3 regions of the Pedobacter antarcticus genome follow, and region 3 is predicted to be linked to each of the others. Evidence: riboswitches for the same ligand, from Rfam matches in the RefSeq annotation. Region 3 holds a riboswitch; each other region holds the start of a gene.
What was found. Region 3 has a riboswitch for S-adenosylmethionine ahead of BLR53_RS13540 (TlpA disulfide reductase family protein). Riboswitches for the same ligand answer to the same signal wherever they lie in the genome.
Positions count from the first base shown of each region.

Region 1: linked by a shared signal. The riboswitch ahead of BLR53_RS00910 (SusC/RagA family TonB-linked outer membrane protein) and the one ahead of BLR53_RS13540 (TlpA disulfide reductase family protein) in region 3 are both predicted to bind S-adenosylmethionine.
Region 2: linked by a shared signal. The riboswitch ahead of BLR53_RS11850 (peroxiredoxin family protein) and the one ahead of BLR53_RS13540 (TlpA disulfide reductase family protein) in region 3 are both predicted to bind S-adenosylmethionine.

Region 1 covers NZ_FNGZ01000001.1:203,553-208,261, forward strand. Annotated here, with positions in the region: gene BLR53_RS00900 (hypothetical protein) at 1-366, shown strand, start outside; gene BLR53_RS00905 (hypothetical protein) at 385-618, opposite strand; SAM riboswitch class I at 757-864, shown strand; gene BLR53_RS00910 (SusC/RagA family TonB-linked outer membrane protein) at 1,161-4,334, shown strand; gene BLR53_RS00915 (SusD/RagB family nutrient-binding outer membrane lipoprotein) at 4,345-4,709, shown strand, end outside.
Region 2 covers NZ_FNGZ01000005.1:56,870-61,578, reverse strand. Annotated here, with positions in the region: gene BLR53_RS11855 (peroxiredoxin family protein) at 1-887, opposite strand, end outside; gene BLR53_RS11850 (peroxiredoxin family protein) at 942-2,243, opposite strand; SAM riboswitch class I at 2,384-2,480, opposite strand; gene BLR53_RS11845 (RagB/SusD family nutrient uptake outer membrane protein) at 3,018-4,547, opposite strand; gene BLR53_RS11840 (SusC/RagA family TonB-linked outer membrane protein) at 4,566-4,709, opposite strand, start outside.
Region 3 covers NZ_FNGZ01000006.1:127,772-132,480, reverse strand. Annotated here, with positions in the region: gene BLR53_RS13545 (SusC/RagA family TonB-linked outer membrane protein) at 1-685, opposite strand, end outside; gene BLR53_RS13540 (TlpA disulfide reductase family protein) at 1,045-2,037, opposite strand; SAM riboswitch class I at 2,122-2,231, opposite strand; gene BLR53_RS13535 (MIP/aquaporin family protein) at 2,345-3,070, opposite strand; gene glpK (glycerol kinase GlpK) at 3,118-4,626, opposite strand; gene BLR53_RS13525 (glycerol-3-phosphate dehydrogenase/oxidase) at 4,636-4,709, opposite strand, start outside.

The DNA of each region.
Region 1 (4,709 bases), on a different contig from region 3:
ACGTATATCACATTTGACAGTCTTGATGTGGAATTGCTGAAAGCACCTGTATTAAGGGAGATTTTATTAGGAGAAGCCAGGATTGGCAGGCCCGCAACTTATCAGACAATGGTAACTTATATAGCTTACTACCGGCAGACAGTCGCTTACAGAGAGTTTCGTGAAAATTTGTCGCTATTTAAACGAATGGAATCTCTGAAAGTAAACCCTTTGAATTGGGAAATGGACAAGGTGCTTTTTAACCGCCTTGGGTTTACTGAAAGCGATCTGGAAGATTTTAAGTCCTACATTTCGTCTCCTGAACATGCTGATATGAACTATAAGCAGGCCTATATAGGTTACATGAATGAAATAATGGCCTTATAAATGTAAATTAACTATTGATTAATCCTTGTCTTGTGTTGGTGTGGTTAACATTTCCTTCCCACTTCCTTTGCTGTTTCTTCGGACTTCCTTCGCTGTTCCTTCGGTCAGAATCGAATAAGGAGCGAGGGAAAAGCGGATGATTTTTAAATGAAAATCGACCAAATGCAAAACTGTATACTTTCTTCCGGAGAAAATATAGCGGCCTGATAAAGCGAAGCTGAAAAAGCTTAATAAAAAGCTTTTTATTTTCATCGGTCAGCTTATTAGGCTACTAATTAAATAGTCAAATATAGCTGGCTATTATGCGCAGATAAAAAATATTCAAATAAATTCTACAGAATAAGTAGTTTTTAAATTATGAATGATATATTTGCCCCGGTTATTTTAAAGAACTTATCAAGAAAGGTGGAGGGAATGGCCCTTTGAAGCCTTAGCAACCGTCCGTGAAAATGGAAATGGTGCTAATTCCATCCCGGGACAGCCCGGGGTAGTTAAGTCAGTTGAATGCAAATAATTTATGTCTGACATAAACGCAAGCACTTCTGATTTTCAGCGGTGTTTTTTTTTGCCGCTTTTAATTGTATTGGATGTTTAATTTAAATGAGTACAGATGTAAAAACATTACCTAAGAGTGATCTACCCTCAGCCAGACCGGATTACGTTTACGTATTGGCTGTCTGGACAAACAAATTTTAAAGACACCTCCTGTTATATTTCGAGTTTAAAAAAAAGCGGACGTAAGCCGCAGTGGGATTGGTATGTCTAAATTTTCTTATCATCAATAATCAATAATTATGTTTAAAAGTATAAAACTGTCAGCGATACTCTTCCTGATATTGCTTTCACAACTGACTTTCGCACAGGATACCACTATTAAAGGAGTTGTTAAAGCCTCCACGGGGGAGACATTACCGGGTGTGTCCGTAGCCCTTAAAGGCTCCTCTCAGGTGGTTGCTACAGACATCAACGGCTCTTTTTCTATTGTCGCGCCGGACAGAAGCATACTGGTGTTTTCTTATATAGGTTTTCAAGTACAGGAACTCCAGATTAATAGAAATGCAGGCGCATTACTGGTCACATTACAGCCGACTGAAAATGCGCTTAATGAAGTTGTCGTGACCGCACTGGGTATTAACAGGCAAAAAAAATCATTGGGGTATGCCGTGCAGGAAATCAAGGGTCAGGATTTGGCGGAGGCGAAAGAAACGAATTTAGTTAATGCGCTGGCTGGAAAAATCGCCGGTGTGAGAGTAACGAACAGTCAGGGAGACATGGGTTCCTCAAGAGTGGTGATACGTGGGGAAACCTCCATTTCAGGAAATAACCAGCCTCTGTTCGTAGTAGATGGGATTCCGGTGGATAATTCTCAATTGAATTCTGCAGGTGCACGTGATTATGCTAATGCCATTTCGGACATTAATGCAGACGATATAGAATCGATCAGCGTACTGAAGGGGCCAAATGCAGCTGCGCTTTATGGATCGCGTGCTGCGGCTGGTGTCATCATCATTAAAACGAAGACTGGTAAATCAAAACGAGGAGTGGGCATCACAGTAAATTCCAATACTGTGCTGGAGACTATTGCTACATTGCCTGTTTATCAAAATGCATTTGGCCAGGGTTCTGAAGGCCTGTTCAGTTATGTAGATGGAAAAGGAAAGGGTCTGAATGATGGGGTCGATGAAAGCTGGGGACCAAGAATGGATGGACGTTTATTGCCTCAGTTCTTTTCTAAAGGTGTCGCGGTTCCATTTGTCGCACACCCGGATAATGTACGTGATTTCTTTCAGACAGGATATTCATTGAATAATGGTATTGCAATTGCAGATGCAACTGAGAAATTTGATTACCGGTTATCATATAATAATTTAAAACAGGTCGGTGTAGTTCCGAATTCAGGTCAGGGAAAAAATTCAGTGACCTTGAACACAACATTAAGGCTTACACCGAAATTGAGTCTCACCGCCAATGCTAATTATAGCAAACTTGGCTCAGACAATCTTCCTGGAACTGGTGGCTCAAGGTCTACGAGTACAATGCTTCAGTTCGCTTGGTTTGGAAGACAGGTAGATATTAATGAGCTCAAAAATTATCTGGATGAAGACGGAAATACGTTCAACTGGAATAATAGCTACTATTCTAATCCTTACTGGGTTGCCTACGAAAATACGGTGTCCCAAAACAGAAACCGTTTAATTGGAAGCGTAGGTCTGAATTACAAAATTATTGATGGTCTGGACTTTAATTTTCGTACAGGTACAGATTATTATAATGACCGCAGAAAGGTTCGTGTAGCTTACGGTACGAACGGATCGCCTTTCGGCTCTTATACAGAAAGTGCTTTCACTGTTAGTGAGACTAATACAGATGGGACGCTGAATCTTAATAAAAAACTAAGTTCTGACTTTACACTAGAAGCACTCGTAGGGGCAAATATCCGGTCGAGGTATATCGAGCAGAATGATCAGAGTGCACCGCGTCTTGCAGTAGCCGGTTTGTATGCGCTGAATAACTCACGTGATCCGCTCACTTCGTCAAATATTTATAATAAGCTGAAATCTTACAGTATTTATTCTTCCGCGCAACTTGGTTTCAGAAATTATCTTTTTGCAAATATTACGGCACGTAATGATTGGTCTTCTACTTTACCGGCGCAAAACCGGTCTTATTTTTATCCTTCATTTAACGGAAGCTTTGTTTTAACGGAGGCTCTGGATATTAAGAGTGAGGTACTTGATTACGCCAAAATTCGCGGAGGCTGGTCTAAAGTTGGTAAAGATGCAGATCCTTACCGTTTAATTAACACTTACGGTTTTAGTGCCCCATTTGGGTCCAATCCACAGTTGAGTCCTTCCACAACAGATCTTAACCCTAATTTAAAACCGGAAACAACGACTTCAACTGAATTAGGAGCAGAAGCGAGTTTCTTTAACAAAAGAGTCCGTTTGGACCTGAGTTTATATAATACAAATAGTTATGATCAGATCTTGAGCGTAGATGTGAGTCAGAGCACGGGTTTTAAGTCTAAACTGCTGAATGCCGGAAAGATAAATAACAAAGGTATTGAGGTTCAATTAGGTGTAACTCCTGTTAAAAAAGCTTTCACCTGGGATGTTGATGTTAATTTTGCGGCGAACAGGAGCAGAGTCATTTCACTGGATGATGCCGGACTTCTGCAAAATTACGTAGTTGCTACTAACTCTGCTCAGGTAATTGCGTCTGTTGGACAGCCTTATGGTACCTTATTTGGAAATGCTTTTCTGAGAGATGCCGGCGGAAATATTATCGTTAACTCTACAGGCGCGCCACAAACAGATCCCTCTAAAAAGGTATTGGGAAAATATACACCAGATTGGATAGGTGGCATTTCAAATACTTTTAGTTATAAAGGACTAAGCCTTGGTGTACTTATCGATGCGAGTATCGGAGGTTCAATTTACAATGGCACTTATGCTACTGGTACTTATACAGGTGTATTGGCATCTACACTTCCGGGAAGGGGCGCCGAATTTGGCGGCATATCGTATTACTATCCGGATAATAAAAAAGCTAATGGTACTGTCCGGGTGGGCAATGGGGCTGCTGCTCCAACTGGCGCTGTTGTTTATGATGATGGTATCGTATTTAATGGTGTGAGTGCCGACGGTAAGCCAAATGAAAAAGTTCTGCCTGCACAGCAATATTATAAGTCATTCCGTACAATAGATGAGGCCAATATTTTTGATGCTTCTTATGTCAAATTAAGAGAGGTGAAATTGAGCTATAATTTACCAGCCAAATGGATTCGTCCTTTAAATCTTCAGGGAGTCTCAGTTTCTTTAGTTGGCCGTAATCTTCTGATAATTCACCGCAACGTTACTGACATAGATCCTGAAGTTGCTTTTAATACCGGAAACGGGCAGGGACTGGAAAGTTTGTCAAATCCGACGACACGAAGCTACGGCTTCAACATTAACATCAAAATTTAATAATCTGGACATGAAAAATAATAAACTATATATCATAGCTGCACTGGCATTCTCCCTGGCGTCCTGCGCAAAGGAACTGGATAAAATTAATATCAATCCAAATGCAACTGAAAAAGCACAGCCTGATTATCTGTTGACAGGCGCAATTAAAAACACAGCAGATGTATATTGGGGAACTACCAATAATATGAATTCAAGCCTGCTTTTTTCTCAGCAATTTGCAAAGGTTCAATATACAGAGGAAGATCGCTTTATCTATTCGAATAGTAGTTTGACTACATTGTGGTCAAATGGTTATTCTCAAGGTATCATTGCTTTTAACAAGATAATCGAAGCCGGCGATGCACAGGATAATCCGAATTACCGGGGCGTTGG
Region 2 (4,709 bases), on a different contig from region 3:
ACGAGTTCTACGATCACGACCTTTCCTTGGTATTTAGCATCAGTTAAGGAAACCGGCTTACCAGTCAAATCCGGAAATGTAAATGCAAGCTTTTTTAACCCCGGTTTTAAGGACGTTAATGTGTAAGGATCCGGTAATTCGGCTTTGCTATCTTTTACACCTGTAAATTTCAGGTTGTCATAAATCCCCTGACTTATTTCACCGGATAAGGTTCCATCTTCATTGATCGTACCTCTGTAGATTCTGGGGCTGGGCCCACTAAATCCAGATAATACGAACTGGTTACCTTGTACTGTTCCTTCCAGTTCCCTGCTGTCCCCTGTAACCTGCATAACCACACCGGTCAGTTTGTTACCGACCTGTTTAAGAACGGCAACTTTATTTGGTACAGCTTCTTTTGAGAAGCCTTTAAACTCCCACTTACCTGTCAGATCGGCTGCTGGCGCAACGTCTTTACCTGGCTCCACGAATCGATAGTCCTTCCCTTGCTCTGCAGTGAAAGGAAGTGCATTACCACGAAGGCCCGGAACCAGACTTCTATATTCGCCGCTTATTTTTCCGTCACTCTCTATTTTAGCTACCAGGGCAGCGTCGTAGGTATTCATCTTAATAAAAAGCGAGTCTTTACCTAGATACTGGATATGGAAATCGTCCCTTCTGCTCCCGTTTAGTAAGGTAAAAGTTGCCGTTTCGACATCTTTACCCTTAAGTTCAAAATTAAAAGGCACTTCACTTTCACTTACTTTGAAAACGCCGCGCCAGATGCCTTCTTTAATAAATTTCCTGGCTGTTTTAGGGTCTTCTACAGTCTTTGTGAATGCCAGAGAAGAGGAAGAAATAAGCGTAGCAAGGGCTAGCACCTGTATTTTATACACATGATATTTCATAATAAAAAATTTTTGGTTTATATTAAACTGAGGTTATTTGGATAGCCAGGGACTCTATTTTCCTTTATTATAGGCTACGGTTAGGGATTCGGGTACAGGCTCAGCAATGAGTTCATCCAGAACTTTATTAAATTTTCGCTCATATTCCTCGAAGTACTTTCCGGTAACCGTCCCGGTATAACCGGTATATATTTCTCTGACATTACCCTTTCTATCAATAATAATTGTAGTAGGGAATGCCACAAATTTATTCAGCGCAGGCAACTTTTCAGCAACAACTTTCTTATCGGCAATTCCACCGAAAAGTATGTCATAAGTAATTCCATACTTATTTTTCAATGTACCTAAGGTATATTTTGCATACTCCAGATCATCTTTTTGCTCAAAGCCAATAGCGATTGCTTCTACTCCACGACTTTGATTTTTCTTAAACCAAGGTGCAAGAAATACGGTCTGATCTGTACAGTTAGGGCACCATGTGCCTATTGTCTCAATAATAACTACTTTACCTTTGTATTTTTCGTCACTTAAAGAAACCTGTTTACCATTTAGATCGGGGAAGGTAAATTCAAGTTTATTATATCCTTCTTTAAGGAAGGTTAATTTATAAGGATCCGGCAGCGCTGCTTTTTCACTACGCTGCGCATCGAACTTCACATTTTTATAGATGCCAAAACCCTGTTCACCAGAGATACTATTGTCATCATTAATTTTCCCTTTTACAATAAACGGACTCGGCCCGGTAAAGCCTGATAATTCAAATTCATCACCCTGAACTGTACCTTCGAGTTCTCTGGTATCACCAACCACAGTCATAATTACACCGGTTAACTTATTTCCGGTCTGTTTAAGCAAGGCAATTGATGCAGGAACTGCGTCTTTAGTATAGGTTTTGATTTCCCACTTACCTGAAATGTCATGTTTCGGTGCAACATCTTTCCCGGGTTCTACAAAACGGTAGGCTTTACCATATTCTGCCACAAAGGGTAAAGAATTACCCCGGAATCCAGGAACCAGGCTGCGATATTCGCCCGTCAGCGTACCATTATCTTCGAGTTTTGCCACCAGCGCAGCGTCATAAGTGTTCATCTTTACATAAATTGAATCCGCTCCGAGGCGTTCAACATGAAAATCGTCACGTCTGGCTCCGTTAATCAGCGTTAAGATGGCTGTCTTAGGATCCTTACCTTTAAACTCAAAATTAAACGGGACTTTTGATTCACTTACATTAAATACGCCACGCCATATGCCCTCTCTGGGAAGTGGCTTTGAACCGTTCGCAGATACCGTTCCCCCCAGTAATACTACTGAGGTCATCAGGCATGCAATTTTAGCTGAAATTGTAGTTTTCATCATCGTTATTAATTTAAATACTATAGTTTCATAGTGTTTAATAACATCGTACTGACCTTCATGTCCACGCAAATACCCTCTGCAGATGCAGGTATTCAACTGGATTTCCTTAACATGAAACGGTGAGTAACTTGTTATTGGTTAATTTATAATCTATTTCTAGATCAGTTTGAGCACTTTTTCCTATGGAAAGTTGCTAGAAGTTCAACGAGACTGCCTCTCCCTTCTTCTGTATAAATCAACTAATTAATGGTGGTGATTAATTAGGTACTTCCTGATACCCCGGTAGCTTATTAAAAGAATAAATGACCACCATAATATTCTATCAAAATGCCCCGGGGTACCAGGATTTTAAATGAGAATATTAAAGAATTACCTTTAAATGGAGGCCAAAATCTTAATTTATTAGAAACAACAGCGCAGACGATCTTCTGAACACAAATTCAGCATATTTTCTTTGAGCGGTCTACTGGATATCATAATGAGAGTTTTATGTTTTTGTTAATTATTTTTTATAAATATAGGGAGTATAGATCACTTACACAATTAAATCTACCAAAATAGTAGTATTAATTATTAAAACACTGATATATAGGTTATTAATATTTTAAACATGTTACAAATCTGTCTTAAATTATGTTGCACGATCCTTTTCAGGCCCAGAATCAGCCTGCTCACCTTAATGTCTTAACGCTTAATTAGCGATGTTGTCCGGACAAATGGCATCTGCTATATCTGATCTTTAAATATAGCAGATGACTTTGCATTTAAGCTACCTTATTCTGCGGGTTTCCAACCCACATTCGCTGCAGTCGCTGTCTCCCCGTATTTTCCTTTTTCATTAAAATAATCTTTACCTCCAAAAGTATAAACCGGTTGTTTCACAAGATCCAGCTGTAACTGAGGAATTGGATATTCAGTGGGGGTTCCGCCTACCAGCAGGTTATTACGCCGCATAAAAGTGAAAGGGATAAATGCCCCCCCTGCCCCATCGATTTCTATCGCATATTCGTAATGCAGAGCCTTTCTCAAACTGTCTTCATCTGGAGCAACATTAGGCAGACCTCCGGCAGATTTTCTGGATGCCGTAGCTTCATTCAACAGGTTCGCTGCTCCCGAATAATCCTTTAACCAGAATTTAGCTTCAGATTTCAACAGTCTGAGCTCTTCAGTAAGGAAGTATGGATTTACTGCACCCGGGGTATTTAAGGTATTCGCTACATTAAACCATCTTACACGGGTGTAATTGGTAAACAAGCCACGTCCCCGGGACTCAATCAGAATTCCGAAACTGGTCGAATATCCAAAATACTTATAGAACCGCTGATCTTCACTCTCAATAGCGGGCAAAATACCAGTCTGCGGATAAATCTTAGGTGTTTTTCCTGTCTTATCAGCAAGATAAGCAACTTTCAGATCCGGTGGAAGCCAGCCTGAGCCATCAGAATTACGCTGTAGCAAGTTAGTGAGCAGCTGATTATAATAACCGCCCGTAACAGTGCTTATCATATAATCCTGAGTGATTCCTTTTTCCGCATATTGCAAAACTTTCGTCCAGTGCGCGCTTCCGAGTTTTTCAGATTCTTCTATATCCCTGGACTCCGAGGACAGAATACGTGCCGCCATGGAATTGGCCAGCCTGATAAAGTTTGCTTTGTTTAATGTCTGACCTCTTAAAAAATCAAATTTAAAGCTCTGATTAGCTTCAGCCAATGTAATTGATTTATCTATAAGTCTGATACTGTTAGCGATAAGTGCTTTATAGGAGTCTGGAAAATCTTTAGTTGTCAGATTTGCATCATCGACAATAATACCTCTGTCGAAAATCACACCGAGATATCCCTGAGCCACGCCTTTTGCATAATAAGCCGCAGCAAGGCAATCATCAGTACGGTCTACGCCTTGAGTATCAAAAATGCGCTTGCCTTGTTTTTCTATGATATCAACAGCCAGTGTTGCATCCAGGTTAGCCTGGTATAAGTTGTTATAAAAGGTATTCCAAGTAACTGCGCCCCGGTAAGAAGTGTTATTATTTAAACGCAGACGGGGCTCATTAGCGAAGTCCCACCAGGACGAATTACCATTGGTATTTGTAGTCTGATCTGCCAGCAAGCTGAAATGCGTTCCGGCAGAACTTGTCGAAGTTGAAAAAACAGTCTGAACACTGCTAGTGGTAAGTTTAAGACCAAGATCTCGGATCTGATCAATGGCTTCCTGATTAGTAAGCGTTGTTGGATTATCGAAGTCCGTTTTCTTACATGCTGTGAACAACAAAGGCAGTAGTAATATATAGTATGGTATTTTCATGAGTTCAAGGATTAAATCTTAAAAGTTAAGTGTCAGTTTCGCGCTGTAAATGCGGTAAGCCGGGTAATCGTAGAAATCCTGATCGCCTTCCGGAGTTACTCCCGTAAAAGAAGTCCAGGTATATAAATTACGTCCGACCAGAGAGAATCTTGCTGCGCTCAG
Region 3 (4,709 bases):
ATCCGTAGATGGCTGTTGCACTGGCATCTTTAAGGATAACCAATGATTCGATATCTTCAGGGTTAATATCTGCAAGTGGGTTTGATGCAGTCTGGTTACCCAGACCGGCCCTGATGGAATTGCTACTATTTACAAATACACCATCGATAACATATAATGGTTCTACAGATGCATTTATCGAGTTATTTCCACGAATCCGGAAAGTGATACCTCCACCAGGAACACCGGAGTTGGAAGATACCTGTACGCCGGCAGCTTTACCCTGAATAAGTTGATTGAATCCAGATCCGCCGGTTGCAGTCAGGTCCTCTCCTTTTAATGTGGTAATAGAACCAGCGATAAACTTACGTTCCTGGGTACTGTAGCCTGTTACAACTACTTCGCTAAGTTGCTGAAGATCGGGCTCCAGTGCAATCACTTTACCGATATCCCTAAGCTGAACGGTTTTACCTAAGTATCCGATATAGCTGAATAAAAGACTTTTTTCTGCTTCAGCAACACGAATACTGAATGTCCCGTCAGTATTGGTTAATGTTCCGGACTTCTGCCCTGAAACCCTGATACTCACTCCTGGTAAAGGCTGCTGATCAGTCTGATCAACCACTTTACCAGTAATGGTCCTGTCCTGCGCCTGGACTTCCAGAGCGAATAGGACCCAAATTATAAATAGTAATTTTGTTTTCATTTAAGCTGATTTATAAGAAACAGGTATGAATTCAAACAGGTAGATGGATGGCATAGCAAAGCCACGCTACAGTTCCAACCCGGAATTTTCACACGAAATAATAGATATAGCTATCCCTGGCCCCCTATTCGGGCGCATCATTTTATAGCTGAAATTAGAAATGAAAAGCCGTAATACGGCTTGTATGAGGCAGGATTATGCCATCATACAACATCGCATGGGAGTCATGCAATCAAGAGAAACTGGAGAAAGTGTAATAAGATTAATCGACGTCTGCACAGCAGGGAGAGACCTGGAATTAATTTGGTTCTGAGTCATGTTTATTGAGGTTAATATAAAGGGTGTTTTTTGTGTCTGGATTATTTATCGAAAAGTTCTTTTAATTTTTGCTGTAATTCTTCTCCGCGAAGGTTTCTGCCAACAATGACACCCTGAGGATCTAACAAGACATTGGAAGGAATGGCTCTTACACCATATAATTTCGCTGGCGCACTATCCCAGAAAGCAAGGTCTGAGACCTGCGTCCAAGCTAAATGGTCATCTTTGATAGCCTTTTCCCAGGCTTCTTTGGTTTTGTCCAATGAAACACCTAAAATCTCAAAACCTTTATCATTATACTGTTTATAGGCAGCTACCAGATTTGGATTCTCTTTTCTACATGGAGGACACCAGGCAGCCCAAAAATCTACCAGCACATATTTACCCTGAAAATCGCGCAGATTTACTGTTTTTCCTTCTGGAGTAACCGAATGAAAATCCGGTGCTTTTTTTCCTACACTCACATTTCCCAATACGGTAACCAGCTCATTCAGAACATTTACATAGGGTGTGTTTTTCAGGGAAGGGTCAAGCAGTGCAATATTTGTCTTAATTTCTTCAGGGCTTAATCTATAAGAGAAGTCGCGGTATAAGATATAAGCTGAAACAATCGAAGCGGGATTAGCTTTGATAAACGCTGACACGTCGACATTTCTTTCTTTTTTATAAGCAGCGAACAGATCTTGTGAGGGTGACCCTGTTACTTTGGATCCTCTGTAATAAGCAGCTGTGTCCAGCTCCACATTTACCGCTCCGCTTTCCAGAAATAAATAAAAAGGACTTTGATCTTTATAAAGCGTTACGCCGTAGAGTTCCGGCAGCTCCAATTGTGTTTTAAACTGGAACTTCCCCTCATTCAGACTCGCTGAATCGATAGTGATAAAAGATTTGTTGTAAAATTTCTGCAAATAGATTTTACCAGATTTCAAACCGGGTACAGTACCTGTAAGCGTTAGTGGTTTTTTATCCGCTGCCTGTAAAGACAAAGTGCTTAGTAGTAAGCCTGCAGTTAAGATTTGTAGCGTTCTTTTCATTTTATCTTCTTTTAAGGTTAACTATACTGTTAAACTCCAGAAAAATAATAATGCTTCATTACCTTCAAACGGGGTAAACTACATTACTTATATTTCTCCTCTCGGAGCTGGAATTAGCACCTTTCATTCCTGCAGCAGGAGCGGAGGTTGCCAAGACGTTACAGGGCCATTCCCTCAGTCTTTCTTTATAAGTATAGTCGGTATTTTTAATTACCAGGTCAAAGATATAAAAATATACTACTAAATCAATAGATATTATTTTAAAATATTGAAAACACTCCAAAAATGCATTTTTTGACCAAAAAAATTATAAACTGAGATAAAGTAATGCTGCTAATCCTGCCCCGATCATTGGCCCTGCTACAGGAACCCATGCATATGACCAGTCACTTCCTCCTTTATTCTTAATAGGTAATAAAGCATGTATAATTCTTGGTCCAAGATCCCTTACCGGATTGATCGCATAACCAGTAGTTCCACCTAAAGATAATCCAATTGCCCATACCACAAATGCAACCGGAATTGCACCAACAGTACCCAACCCTATCGCTGTTTTAGTCTCTGTAATCTGCGCCCTGGTGATGTAAAAAACGGTGAAGATCAGAACAAACGCCCCGATAATTTCACTTAATGTATTAGAAAAGTAGTTTCTTATCGCTGGCCCTGTACAGAACACAGCCAGGATTAAAGGTGCCGAATTGGTTCTTTTAAAATGATCTGCGTAGACCACCCACACCAATAATGCACCCGCCATTGCGCCCAGCATCTGCGCCGTCATATAACTGAGCACATCAGCCCATGGGAATTTGCCGGCAACCGCGAGTCCGAACGTTACCGCAGGGCTCAGATGTGCTCCGCTATAGGGCCCGGCGATTGTAACCCCTGTAAAAACAGCCAGAGCCCACGCTGTTGTAATTACAATCCAGCCACTATTCTGGCCTTTCGTATCATTTAAAAGGACATTGGCTACCACGCCATCACCCAGTAATATCAGGACCATTGTCCCTAAAAATTCAGCTGCAAAAGGTGTCATATCTGATTGTATAAATGGAAAATTATATTGCCCGGTTGAAAATTAAATTACACGTCTTCCGGTAATTCATCGTTCCAGCTTTGCGCTGCATGCACAGCTCTCTTCCATCCTTTAATTGCATTTTTAAGCTTATCCGATCCGCCCTGTGGCTCGAATACTTTTTCCGACTGCCATTGCTGACTAATCTCGTCAACGCTTTCCCAGTAGCCTACCGCCAGTCCTGCCAGGTAGGCTGCCCCTAATGCAGTCGTCTCCACTATAGAAGGCCGGATCACATTACAGCCTAGAAGATTTGCCTGGAACTGCATCAGCAAGTCATTAGCTGTTGCACCTCCGTCAACCCGCAATTCCTTTATCGGCATCCCCGAATCTGCTTCCATTGCTTTCAATACATCCATGGTCTGAAAAGCAATGGATTCTATTGCAGCCCTTGCGATATGGCCTGAAGTAGCGCCCCTGCTTAACCCAACTATGGTTCCCCTGACGTCAGGTTTCCAATACGGCGCTCCCAGTCCCGCAAAGGCGGGTACAAAATACACGCCCCCGTTGTCCTTTACACTCAAAGCCAGTTTCTCTACATCTGCGGAATTCTGGATAATACCGAGCCCATCACGCAGCCATTGAACGACTGCGCCCCCTATAAAAATACTACCCTCAAACGCATACTGGATCTTTCCGTCAATCTTCCAGGCAACAGTGGTCAGCAAGTTATTTTTAGAGGCGATAAACTCCTCACCTATATTCATCAGCATAAAACATCCGGTTCCATAGGTGTTTTTAACCATGGCTTTATCCAGGCACATCTGTCCGAATAATGCGGCATGCTGGTCGCCGGCAATTCCGGCTATTGGGATTTTTGAAGCAAAGATGGTAGTCTTGGTCTCCCCATAAATTTCGCTGCTCTGTTTAACCTCAGGAAGCATAGATGCAGGGATATCAAATAAGTCCAATAGTTCCTGATCCCATTCCTGCGTGCGGATATTAAACAGCATTGTTCTGCTGGCATTGGTAATATCTGTAACATGGACTTCTCCACGGGTAAAATTCCAGACCAGCCAGGTATCTACTGTTCCAAAGACCAGTTCTCCAGCTTCTGCTTTTTCGCGCGCACCAGCGACATTCTCAAGTATCCAGTTAATTTTAGACGCAGAAAAATAGGCATCAATTACTAATCCGGTCTTGTCCCGTACCAGCTCTGTCTTTCCCTGACGCTGCAATGCCTCACAAAAGGGTGCGGTTCTGCGATCCTGCCAGACAATAGCATTATAAATAGGTATACCGGTATTTCTGTCCCATACAATCGTTGTTTCCCGCTGATTGGTAATTCCAATCGCCGCGATTTGCTTTCCATTAATCCCCATTTTTACTGTGGCCTCTGCAGCAACTCCTGCTTGCGTTGCCCAAATTTCCGTAGGGTCATGTTCTACCCAGCCTGATTGCGGAAATATCTGTGTGAATTCCTTCTGGACTACAGACCTTACTTTTCCAGTATGATCGAAAATAATAGCACGTGAACTTGTAGTGCCCTGGTCAAGAGCTAAGATGAATTTTTCCATAAGATGATATTAAGGTTGGTATGGCTCTAATAAATAGTTTTGAGCAAGTTGAACAAACTCCTGCTTTTGCTGGTCTTCCCAGC